4 regions of the Pantoea nemavictus genome follow, and region 1 is predicted to be linked to each of the others. Evidence: predicted binding sites of a transcription regulator. Region 1 holds the regulator's gene; each other region holds the start of a gene.

Region 1 (3,154 bases):
GGACCTCACAGGGAGCTCTGTTATGTCAGCCAGGCATCCAATTATTGCCGTCACCGGTTCCAGCGGTGCCGGAACCACCACCACCAGCCTCGCCTTCCGCAAGATTTTCCAGCAGCTTAATCTGCATGCGGCGGAATTAGAGGGCGACAGTTTCCATCGCTTCACGCGTCCGGAAATGGACATGGCGATCCGCAAAGCGCGCGATCTCGGCCGCCACATCAGCTATTTCGGCCCGGAAGCCAACGACTTTGGCTTACTGGAGCAAACGTTCAAGCATTATGGCCAAACCGGCCTGGGCGAATCGCGGAAATATCTGCACACCTACGATGAAGCCGTGCCGTGGAATCAGGTGCCCGGCACCTTCACGCCGTGGCAACCGCTGCCGGAAAACACCGATGTGCTGTTCTATGAAGGCTTACACGGCGGCGTGGTCACACAGCAGCAGAATGTGGCGGAGCATGTTGATCTGCTGGTGGGCGTGGTGCCGATTGTTAACCTTGAGTGGATTCAGAAGCTGGTGCGCGACACCGGCGAGCGCGGCCATTCACGTGAGGCGGTGATGGATTCGGTGGTGCGTTCGATGGAGGATTACATCAACTTCATCACGCCACAGTTTTCACGCACGCACATCAACTTTCAGCGCGTGCCAACCGTTGACACCTCAAACCCGTTTGCCGCACGTGAAATTCCATCACTCGATGAAAGCTTCGTAGTGATTCACTTCCGCGGGCTGGAAGGTATCGCCTTCCCCTATTTGCTGGCGATGATTCAGGGATCGTTTATTTCCCACATTAATACGCTGGTGGTGCCGGGCGGCAAAATGGGATTGGCGATGGAACTGATAATGCTACCGCTGGTTCAGCGACTAATTGAAGGAAAACGGATTGAGTGAGGGTTACTCGCCGGTATGGAACCGGTCGCCATGAATGGCGACTCTACAAAAAACGCGATGATTTCGTAGGGTGCGCATTGATGCGCACCTGGAAGCATTAAAGCTCGATCACTTCATAGCTGTGGGTGATTTCCACGCCCTTGCCCAGCATAATCGCCACAGAACAGTATTTTTCCGCAGAGAGATCAACCGCGCGCGCTACGGCTTTATCGCTCAACGCTTTGCCGCTGACGATAAAATGCAGGTTGATATGGGTAAAAATGCGTGGAGCTTCTTCGCGGCGTTCTGACGTCAGTTTGACTTCGCAATCGGCGACATCGCTGCGCCCTTTTTGCAGAATCGACACCACATCAATGGCGCTACAACCACCGGCGGCCATGAGCACCATCTCCATAGGACTTGGCGCTTTATCACCGGAATTACCGTCCATTAATACCTGATGACCGGATGAGGATTCTCCGAGAAAGGTAAGACCTTCCACCCATTTCACTCGTGCCTGCATGATTCTTTCTCCTGAAGCGGCGGTTTTGCCGCCAGATTACGCTTTCACCTGATAAACAGCAATCCAGACTATTCCCCCGTTTGCTGAAGCGAGACAACACAAGACAGCTCGCAAAAGCTGTGCTACAAACAGTGCTGAAAATATTTTCGTCGTTACAGACGAAGGCGGGAAGAATCAAAAGCGTAGCTTAAGAATGACCCGGAATAATTTTTCCATTACTGGAAACGCTCGACGATTAAACCGCCTGACAGGGAAAAAATGCCCCCTGTATTTTGGGCACGATTACAACAGAGGATAATAGCGAATGGTTCTCGGCAAACCGCAAACAGACCCTACACTCGAATGGTTCCTGTCCCATTGCCATATTCACAAATATCCATCCAAAAGCACGCTCATCCATCAGGGTGAGAAAGCGGAAACGCTGTACTACATCGTTAAAGGTTCCGTAGCGGTACTGATTAAAGATGAAGAAGGCAAAGAGATGATTCTCTCCTACCTCAATCAGGGAGATTTCATCGGCGAACTCGGTCTTTTCGAAGAAGGCCAGGAACGTAGTGCCTGGGTGCGTGCGAAGTCTGCCTGCGAAGTGGCTGAAATTTCCTACAAAAAATTCCGTCAGCTGATTCAGGTAAACCCGGATATTTTAATGCGACTTTCGTCGCAAATGGCGCGTCGTCTGCAAGTGACATCGGAGAAAGTGGGCAACCTCGCTTTCCTTGATGTGACAGGACGTATTGCGCAAACGCTGCTTAATCTGGCTAAACAGCCAGATGCGATGACTCACCCAGACGGCATGCAAATCAAAATCACCCGTCAGGAGATTGGTCAGATCGTGGGCTGCTCACGCGAAACTGTGGGCCGTATCCTGAAAATGCTGGAAGATCAGAATCTGATCTCCGCACACGGTAAAACCATCGTCGTTTACGGCACCCGCTAATTTCTTCTCACCCACGGCGTGATGGCAACATCGCGCCGTTTCTATTTGCGATGAGCTGATGTGGCGCCGAATCATCTATCATCCTGAAGTCAACTATGCGCTGCGGCAAACGCTGGTGCTGTGCCTGCCTGTGGCTCTCGGTTGGCTGTTTGGCGATCTGCAAAAAGGTCTGCTGTTCTCGTTAGTGCCTGCCTGCTGCAATATGGCGGGTCTGGATACGCCGCATAAACGCTTCTTCAAACGCCTGATTGTCGGTGGTTCGCTGTTTGCCACCGGCAGTTTCCTGATGCAAATTTTGACCGCTTACCAGATTCCGCTGCCGCTGATCCTGCTGGCGCTGCCGCTGCTGATCGGCGTAACCGGCGAAATCGGCCCGCTGCATGCACGCCTGCTGCCCGCCACTTTAATCGCCGCCATCTTTACGCTCAGCCTGGTTAGGCGCATGCCGATATGGGTGCCGCCGCTGCTCTATATTGGCGGCACGCTGTGGTACGGCTTATTCAACTGGTTCTGGTTCTGGCTGTGGAAAGAGCAGCCGATGCGCGAATCACTCAGCCTGCTGTTCCGCGAACTGGCCGATTATTGCGATGCCAAGTACACCTTATTGACGCAGCTAACCGATCCGGAAAAAGCGCTGCCACCGCTGCTGGCACGTCAGCAAAAGGCGGTCGATCTCATTACCACCTGCTACCAGCAAATGCATATGCTGTCGGCCAGCCGCGATAACAGCCACAAGCGCCTGACGCGCGCCTTCCAGGTGGCGCTGGATTTACAGGAACACATCTCGGTCAGCCTGCATCAGCCTGAAGAGGTGCAGAAGCTG
Region 2 (3,154 bases), 490 kb from region 1:
GATGCGGACGCCATCAGGAAAGCCGTTGAAGAAGCCAAAGCGGTTTCCGACAAGCCTTCGCTGCTGATGTGCAAAACCGTGATTGGCTTCGGCTCGCCGAACAAAGCCGGCACGCACGACTCGCACGGCGCGCCGCTGGGCGCCGACGAAATCGCGCTGACCCGCAAGCAGCTGGGCTGGAACCACGGTCCGTTTGAAATCCCCTCAGACATCTACTCGCAGTGGGACGCCAAAGAAGCCGGCCAGGCGAAAGAGTCCGCGTGGGACAAAAAGTTTGCCGCCTACGCCGCCGCGCACCCGGAGCTGGCTGCCGAGTTCACACGCCGCGTGAACAACGAACTGCCGGCTAACTGGGCCAGCGAGTCGCAGACGTTTATCGAGCAGCTGCAGGCCAATCCGGCGAAAATCGCCAGCCGTAAAGCCTCGCAGAACGCCATCGAAGCCTTCGGTAAAATCCTGCCGGAATATCTGGGCGGCTCGGCTGACCTGGCGCCAAGCAACCTCACCATGTGGTCCGGCTCGAAGCCGATCAACGAAGACGCAGCCGGCAACTACATTCACTACGGCGTGCGCGAGTTCGGTATGACCGCCATCGCCAACGGCCTGGCGCTGCACGGCGGCTTCCTGCCGTACACCGCGACGTTCCTGATGTTCGTCGAGTACGCGCGCAACGCCGCCCGTATGGCCGCGCTGATGAAAATCCGTCAGATCATGGTCTACACCCACGACTCGATTGGCCTGGGTGAAGATGGCCCGACGCACCAGCCGGTTGAGCAGATGGCCAGCCTGCGCGTGACGCCAAACATGAGCCTGTGGCGCCCGTGCGACCAGGTTGAGTCGGCGGTGGCGTGGAAGTACGCCATCGAGCGCGTTGACGGCCCGTCGGCGCTGATCTTCTCGCGTCAGAACCTGGCGCAGCAGGATCGTAGCGCTGAGCAGCTGGCTAACGTGGCGCGCGGCGGTTACGTGCTGAAGGACAGCAACGGCACGCCGGAGCTGATCCTGATCGCCACCGGTTCGGAAGTGGAGCTGGCGGTGAGCGCTTACGAGCAGCTGACGGCCGAAGGCCGCAAGGTGCGCGTGGTCTCCATGCCATCCACCGACGCGTTCGACAAGCAGGATGCGGCGTACCGTGAATCGGTGCTGCCGAAAGCGGTGGCGGCGCGCGTGGCGATCGAAGCGGGTATCGCGGACTACTGGTTCAAATACACCGGCCTGAACGGCGCGATCGTCGGCATGACCACCTTCGGTGAGTCAGCGCCAGCGGATCAGCTGTTTAAAGAGTTTGGCTTCACCGTTGAGAACGTGGTTAAAACGGCGAAATCCATTCTGTAATAGGCGGTCGCCATGAATGGCGACCTTACAGGGCAGCTCAATTGAGCTGCCCTCGTTTTATCCGCTTTGTAACTTAAGGGTGAAACGGTTCAATTATTCCTGCAGTAATAATCCCTCAGCGTAAAATTTGTGACGCAGATCCAATATTCCGCCACTCAATTGATCGCAATCATTCCCGTTATTCCGCGCATGCATTACTCTAGCTGAACCGTTTCAGTTGTAAGCGAAAGACTGCATCTGGCCAGTGCTGACGGACAATAATTCCCTGTACAAAACGGTGTGAAACGCTCAGGCTAATCGGCACGTTTTTTCGGGTGTGGTTGAAGGTAGAGATGACCGTTCGCGTAGCAATAAATGGTTTTGGCCGTATCGGGCGCAACGTGTTGCGAGCCCTGTATGAAACCGGCCGCCGCGCCGAGATCACCGTCGTGGCGATTAACGAACTGGCAGACGCTGCCGGTATGGCGCATCTGCTGAAGTACGACACCAGCCACGGCCGGTTTGCCTTTGATGTGCGCCAGGAGCGCGATCAGCTGTTTGTGGGCGATGACACCATCCGCATCCTGCATCAGGCCGAAATTGATGTGCTGCCGTGGCGCGAACTGAATGTGGATATCGTACTGGATTGTACCGGTGTTTACGGTAGCCGCGCCGATGGTGAAACGCATCTGCAGGCGGGCGCGAAGAAGGTGTTGTTCTCGCATCCGGGCGGCAACGATCTCGATGCCACCGTCGTGTTCGGCGTAAACGAACAGGCTCTTAAACAAACTGACCGCATTGTCTCCAACGCATCCTGCACCACCAATTGCATTATTCCGGTGATCAAGTTGCTGGATGACGCCTTTGGCATTGAATCGGGCACTGTGACCACGATTCATTCGGCGATGCACGACCAGCAGGTGATTGACGCCTATCACAGCGACCTGCGTCGTACCCGCGCCGCCAGCCAATCGATCATCCCGGTAGATACGCGTCTTGCTGCTGGCATTACCCGTATTTTTCCGAAATTTAACGATCGCTTTGAAGCGATTGCGGTGCGCGTGCCCACCATCAACGTGACAGCCATTGATTTGAGCGTGTCTGTGCGCGAAGCGGTGAAGGCGTGTGAGGTCAATGCGTTGCTGCAAAACGCGTCAGAAGGGGCGTTTCGTGGTATAGTTGACTTTACGGAATTACCGTTAGTCTCAGTAGATTTTAACCATGATCCGCACAGTGCCATAGTCGATGGCACGCAAACGCGGGTTAGTGGTCATCACCTTATCAAAACGTTGGTTTGGTGTGACAACGAATGGGGCTTTGCTAATCGCATGATCGACACCACGTTAGCAATGGCCGCAAGCGGTTTCAGGTAAGACGCGGACTGCGTCTGGCAAAACTTATGAGAATCAACGAGAGGGTTCACCATGTCTGTAATTAAGATGACCGATCTGGATCTTGCTGGTAAACGCGTTCTGATCCGTGCCGATCTCAACGTGCCAGTGAAAGAAGGGAAAGTGACGTCAGATGCACGTATTCGTGCTTCTCTGCCTACCATCGAAGCGGCGTTGAAACAGGGCGCGAAAGTGATGGTTACCTCTCACCTGGGTCGTCCGACCGAAGGTGAATACAACGAAGAGTTCTCCCTGCTGCCGGTTGTTAACTACCTGAAAGACAAACTGAACGGCACCAATGTCACCCTGGCGAAAGACTATCTCGAAGGCGTAGAAGTGGGCGCGGGTGAACTGGTGGTGCTGGAGAACGTACGCTTCAACAAAGGCGAGAAAAAAGACGAAGAAACCCTGTCGAAGAAATATGCCGCCCTGTGCGACGTCTTCGTCAT
Region 3 (3,154 bases), 190 kb from region 1:
TGACGTCAAAGGCTTTGGCGTGCGCACGCAGCCCCAACTCACGCAGCTGGGCGGCACCTTTCTGCGCGCCTGCATCGGTGGTGGCATTGACGATCACTTCGGCGCCAGCCTCAGCCAGACCGCGCGCCAGCAGGAATCCAATGCCACGCGCTGAACCGGTGAGCAGTACACGCTTACCTTCGAGGGAAAATAACTGACTCATCACTGCTCCTTAAAAGGTTAACTGAACTTTAGCGGCGCGGGTTTTATCGCCAGCAAACTGCAGCGCGGCATCGATATCCTGCAAGGCGTATTCGCCGCTGAACAGCGGCAAGGGATCAACCACGCCGTTAGCCAGCCACTCGACGGCGGTATTAAATTCATGGGTAAAGCGGAAGGAACCGACCAGATTAATCTCTTTAGCAATCAGCGCCATAATCGGGAAGTTCGGAATGGTACCGCCCATGCCAACCTGCACCAGCGTACCTTTAGCACAGACCACATCAAGGCAGCGCTGCAGCGAAGAGGGATGCCCAGAGGCTTCAAACGCCACATCGAAATAACCTTTGTCGGCAAGATAAGGCGCGAAATCGCCATCAGCTGCATGGATGACGTCGGTTGCACCCATCTGCTGCGCCATCTTCAGAGAACGTTCGCTGATGTCGCTACAGACAATTGACGCTGCTCCGCGTGCTTTTGCCGCCGCCGCAATCAGACAGCCAATCGGCCCAACCCCCGAAATAAAAACCTGTTTGCCGGTGAGATCGCCCGCCTGATGCGTTGCGTGAATGCACACTGCCAGCGGCTCGGCGAAGACCATCACCGTTTCATCGGCATCCTGCGGAAAAGGCACACATTGCGCGCTATCTACCACTTTGTATTGGGTAAAGCCGCCGTCAACGTGCGGGACATACATGGCGCTACCGAAGAAGCGCATTGAGGTGCACTGGTTTTCCTGATCGCGCTGGCAATATTTGCATTCGCCGCAGGGTTTAGATGGATTGACCGCGACTTTTTGATCCGGCTTTAGTTGCGGATTATCGCTTTCCACCACGTAGCCAATCACTTCATGTCCGAGGATCATCGGCATTTTGATCTCAAAACTGCCGACCTTCCCTTCCTGATAGTAATGCAGATCGGAGCCACAGATGCCGCCGCGCGTGATGCGAACTAACGTGCCTTTGCCCTCCCATTTCACCTGCTGCTGTGCAACGCTGACTTGTTTTTTTCCAGTGATCACACCGGATTGCGTGTCGATATTCATCCTATCCCCCTGAGTGCTAAACAATGGGGGCCATCAGACCGGGTTACGCAGCGTTAAACTGTGACAAAGATCACTCAAACACATGTTACGGAACAGGTGTTACTGGGAACGTGATGTACGCAATGCAGAACAGGAAAAAGGCGGTCATGAATTGCCGCCTGTGAAGAGAATCAATAGCCCGACATCAGGTCGTGACTGTATTTAAACAGCTCTGAATCTGAGCGCAAACCCAGTTTTTTCAACGCAGATTGTTTTTGCCCGCTCACAGTTTTGCGGCTGCGTTTAAATTTCACTGCAATCTGCGACACGCTCAAACCATCAAGGAAACACCGCACCACTTCTACTTCGCGTGGGCTGAGGGTTTTCACCTTCTCATACATATTGCCTTTGCTGTTGAAATCGTGGTTCTCATCCAGCGACTCTTCGCTCATCACATAGAGATTTTCCACTTCATAGGCCACTTCCTTAGACAAGAATAAACGCCCTTGCGCCACCTGACGGATGGCGTGCGTAATATCCTGCATATTGTGACTCTTGCCGATAAACCCTTTTACGCCCGCGCTCAGCACCATTTTGACGATTGCCGGGCTTTCCATTGAGGAGGAGATCAGAATTTTCTGCTGTGGATAGTGATTACGTAATTGCTTAACCAACGCAAGACCGTCCAGCTCACGTTCACCAAGAAGAAAATCCAGTACCAGTACATCAACGGTGGTACTTCTTAGCTGATTAAATAACTCATTGCTTGAAGCCCAGGTGCCCACCAAATGAATATCGGGCTCATGTTTTAAACACAACTCGAAAACAGTACGGACCATGGGGTGATCATCAAGGACAGCAACACGCACTTGCTTATTGTGTGCATATACCATTTATTTATTCCTTTATTACAGTTTTAACTTTGTCCAATTGTGATAACCACACCAGATGAAGTGAATCTATGATATTAAAAAGCGACACTTAAAATAATAAATCGGTCGCAGCGTTATCATTATCAAAATAATTTAACCCGTAAAACGAATCTGTCATTCGTTTCTTCAGGCTATCTTATTTATTGCGCTGGCTTTTAACTTTTCCGCCCACACAAAACTGCGAAAATTCTGACTTAACTCCTCAACCAGACCACATAAGAATTGTCTTGAAAGGCCCCAAGTCAGTTAACACATTGAATAAAAACACCAATTAATAAAAAGCCATTTTTCCTTGAGCAGGTGCTTTCTTTATCAATATGTCACTATTTCAAGAATGGTCGCAAAACACAGGTACAAAGATGATAGGAGAAGAGAATTATTTAAATGTCTCTATACTCCCTTGTCCTTACTGCAATTAATGTAATTACTTTGTCTTGAGATGGTATCGTGTTCATTCAGCCTGCAATTTTCCGTCTGGCAACGTTATTGCTGCTAATTTTATTTTCCTGCTCATCGGTTGCGGCGGAAAAAACACTGCAACTACTCGCACGCTATGATACGACGCAGCCAGCCCTGCAATTAGCGGAACCCATTCCTTCTGGATTTCGTAATAAAGTGCTCAAGGTTGCCGTAGCGGGCCAGCCACAACCGCCTTTATATATGGACACCGATAAACGACGCTTTGAAGGACTCAGTGCTGATTACCTCTCTCTGATTCAAAGCATGCTCGATACCACGATTGAGCTCTATCACTATCCCAGTCATAGCGCCGCGCAAAATGCGGTGATTAACGGCGAAATGCAGATGTTGGCGATCAATGTCGTGCTGCCATCGTCACAACCTCAGCCTTTACTCGCCAGCGTCCCCTGGATGCTGGATTACAGTGTGGTAGGACATAAACCCGATCATGCTATTAACCTGAATCACACGCTTGCGCAGCGCGTCGCCTGGTCCGGCCCTCCCCCACAACGCGAATACCTTGAGAATATCTATCAAGATG
Region 4 (3,154 bases), 1.1 Mb from region 1:
ATTTCGCTAAGGTCGATATGCGCGTGGCGTTGATTGAGAAAGCGGAGCTGGTGGAAGGTTCTGACAAGCTGCTGCGTCTGGAGCTGGATGTGGGCGGCGAGAAGCGTCAGATTTTCTCTGGCATTCGCGCGGCCTATCCGGATCCCTCCGTGCTGGTCGGCAAGATGACTATCATCGTCGCCAACCTCGCGCCGCGTAAGATGCGCTTCGGTGTTTCAGAAGGCATGGTGCTGTCTGCAGGCCCGGGCGGCAAAGATCTGTTTGTGCTGTCGGTCGATAGCGGCGCAGTGCCTGGAATGCCGGTGAAGTAAGCGAATAAGCCGCCTTAGGGCGGCTTTTTTGTGCCTGTTGAGTCCGCGCATTGTAGCGTCGCCATTTATGGCGACCTGGTTAGACAGTAATGTGATCGCTAGCACGCTAAGCAGTGAATGCGTATGATAAAGCGCTACGAAAACAGGAGCCTGCCATGCCCGCCGTTCTCTCTGCCTGCTGGCGCTATTTGCGCGCCTTCGTCATCATTTATGCGGCGCTGTACGCCGGAATGGGGATTTCTGCCCTGCTCCCGATAACCATTCCCGGCAGCATCATCGGCATGCTGCTGCTGTTCCTGCTGTTGGCGTTGCAAATCCTGCCGGTTGACTGGGTGAAGCCCGGCTGTCATTTGCTGATTCGCTATATGGCGCTGCTCTTTGTCCCCATCAGCGTGGGCGTGATGGGTTATACCGATATTCTCACCGCCCAGTTTGGCCCGATCGTGGTGTCCTGCATTGTCAGTACCTTCCTGGTGTTGCTGATTGTCGGTTTAAGCGCAGAACGGATGCAGCGCCCGCAGGAGAAAAACCATGATTGATGCCTGGTGGTCACTACCGCTTACCGTTATCGCCTATCTGCTGGCACGCAAGCTGGCGGCGAAAATCAATATATCCATCGTCAATCCCTTACTGGTGGCGATGGCGATTGTCATTCCGCTTCTGCTGATCACTAACATGCCCTATACACGCTATTTTGCTGGCAGCAGCCTGCTAAACCAGTTACTGCAACCGGCCGTCGTGGCGTTGGCGCTACCGCTGTATGAGCAGATGCATCAAATTCGCGCCCGCTGGAAAACCATTATCAGCGTCTGCTTTATTGGCAGTATTACCGCGATGGTCTCCGGTACCGCGATTGCGCTGTGGATGGGCGCCACGCCGGAAATCGCCGCCACCATCATGCCGAAATCTGTGACTACGCCCATTGCCATGGCGGTGTCAGGATCGCTACACGGTATTCCGGCCATTAGTGCTATCTGCGTATTGATCGCTGGCGTGCTAGGCGCGGTGTTTGGCCATATGCTGCTTAACCTGCTGCAGGTTAAAAACAAATCCTCACGCGGCCTGGCGATTGGCAACGCTTCGCATGCGTTAGGCACCGCGCGCGCAGCGGAGATCGATTATCAGGAAGGCGCGTTCAGCTCATTGGCTCTGGTGATTTGCGGCATCATTACGTCGTTACTGGCACCGTTCCTTTTCCCGCTATTAATGCATTGGTGGGGCTGAAACTTGCGAGAGATCTCGCAAAGTTGAAACAACCCAATCAGCTTGCATTGTCAGAGCGACTTGGATCACATATAAAACGTCAGGCGGCGCATCGCCGTTCATGCGTAACTGAGGCCAACACATCATGCATTCACGATTCACTACTGCTTTTTCTGCCCTGCCCGCTGCGCTGCAAGCTGCGATTCAACCGCTGCTGGATGCGCCTGATTTTCATGGCGTATTGCGTCCGCAGGATATCGCGCAACTGAAACAGCTGACCGGTCTGGATGATGATGCCTTGGCGCTGGAACTGCTACCGCTGGCGGCCAGTTGCGCCGTGGCAACCGTGTCTCATTTTAATGTCGGCGCGATTTCGCGTGGCGTTAGCGGCCACTGGTACTTCGGCGCCAACATGGAGTTCCTGCACGCGCCGCTGCAGCAAACGGTGCACGCCGAGCAAAGTGCCATTACGCATGCCTGGCTGCGCGGTGAAGAGAAACTGGCGGCGATTACCGTCAACTACACGCCGTGCGGCCATTGCCGCCAGTTTATGAACGAGCTGAACAGCGGCACGGCGATTCGCATCAGCCTGCCGGGACGCGCCGTTAGCACGCTGGGCGACTATCTGCCGGATGCGTTCGGTCCCGCCGATTTGAACATTACTGAACGTCTGCTGACGCCGGTCAATCACGGTTTTGCTGTGCAGGGTGAGGCGCTGCAGCAGGCGGCGATTGAAGCCGCCAATCACAGTCACGCCCCTTATAGCCTGAGTTACAGCGGCGTAGCGCTGCTGAGCCACAGCGGCAAGACCTTTACCGGCCGCTATGCAGAAAACGCGGCTTTTAACCCAAGCTTGCCGCCGCTGCAGGCTGCGCTGATTCTGATGAACATGAGTAACGAAGCGCTCGATACCATTCAGCAAGCGGTTCTGGCGGAATGTCAGAACAGCACGCTCAGCCAGTTGGATGCCACGCGTGCCACGCTGGCGGCGTTAGGATGTGAGGATTTCTCACTTACTTTAGTTTCGAAAACATCAGTTTAGTGATCCTTTTACCGCTTTTGTGACCTTCTGTTAACAAAAGCTGTACATCTGCAGGAATTTTCATAGGATCGGGCGCCAGAACCTCTTCACTTCAAGATGGACTGGCGTTACCTTTTCCCGGCGATACGTCAGAAAACACTGCAACCGGAGCAAGCACTGCATGGAACTCGACTACGAAAGTAAACGCCCGCTGTATATTCCTTATGCGGGTCCGATCCTGCTGGAATTTCCGCTGTTGAATAAAGGCAGCGCCTTCACCCTCGAAGAACGTAACGAATTTAACCTCAACGGCCTGCTCCCTGAAGCGGTAGAAACCATCGAAGAGCAGGCAGAACGTGCCTGGCGCCAGTTCCTGGATTTCAAAAACAATAACGACAAGCATGTTTACCTGCGCAACATCCAGGATACCAACGAAACCCTGTTCTACCGCCTGCTCGACAATCATCTGGAAGAGATGATGCCAATTATCTACACCCCAACGGTCGGTGCCGCCTGTGAACACTTCTCAGAGATCTACCGTCGCGCGCGCGGCGTATTCATCTCGTATAACAACCGCGACCGCATTGAAGACATGCTGCAGAACGCCACCAAGCAGAAT

Evidence for each region. Region 1 encodes CRP, which controls carbon source genes, mostly activating them, when cyclic AMP is high. Its sites were predicted from a motif close to ATGTGANNNNNNTCACAT; they were not measured.
Region 2: a site for CRP is predicted at 1,463-1,480, ahead of epd (erythrose-4-phosphate dehydrogenase). Genes of this name have one in related genera too.
Region 3: a site for CRP is predicted at 1,302-1,319, ahead of idnD (L-idonate 5-dehydrogenase). Genes of this name have one in related genera too.
Region 4: a site for CRP is predicted at 1,589-1,606, ahead of cdd (cytidine deaminase). Genes of this name have one in related genera too.

Annotation. Positions count from the first base shown of each region.
Region 1 is NZ_JBBGZW010000001.1:1,737,144-1,740,297, forward strand. Features, by position in the region: gene WH298_RS07970 (phosphoribulokinase) at 23-892, shown strand; gene WH298_RS07975 (OsmC family protein) at 990-1,394, opposite strand; gene crp (cAMP-activated global transcriptional regulator CRP) at 1,699-2,331, shown strand; gene WH298_RS07985 (YccS/YhfK family putative transporter) at 2,390-3,154, shown strand, end outside.
Region 2 is NZ_JBBGZW010000001.1:1,243,943-1,247,096, reverse strand. Features, by position in the region: gene tkt (transketolase) at 1-1,335, shown strand, start outside; gene epd (erythrose-4-phosphate dehydrogenase) at 1,668-2,687, shown strand; gene pgk (phosphoglycerate kinase) at 2,739-3,154, shown strand, end outside.
Region 3 is NZ_JBBGZW010000001.1:1,547,147-1,550,300, forward strand. Features, by position in the region: gene idnO (gluconate 5-dehydrogenase) at 1-202, opposite strand, end outside; gene idnD (L-idonate 5-dehydrogenase) at 212-1,243, opposite strand; gene WH298_RS06945 (response regulator) at 1,414-2,115, opposite strand; gene WH298_RS06950 (ATP-binding protein) at 2,602-3,154, shown strand, end outside.
Region 4 is NZ_JBBGZW010000001.1:592,836-595,989, forward strand. Features, by position in the region: gene metG (methionine--tRNA ligase) at 1-311, shown strand, start outside; gene WH298_RS02745 (CidA/LrgA family protein) at 467-850, shown strand; gene WH298_RS02750 (CidB/LrgB family autolysis modulator) at 843-1,535, shown strand; gene cdd (cytidine deaminase) at 1,660-2,556, shown strand; gene WH298_RS02760 (NAD-dependent malic enzyme) at 2,717-3,154, shown strand, end outside.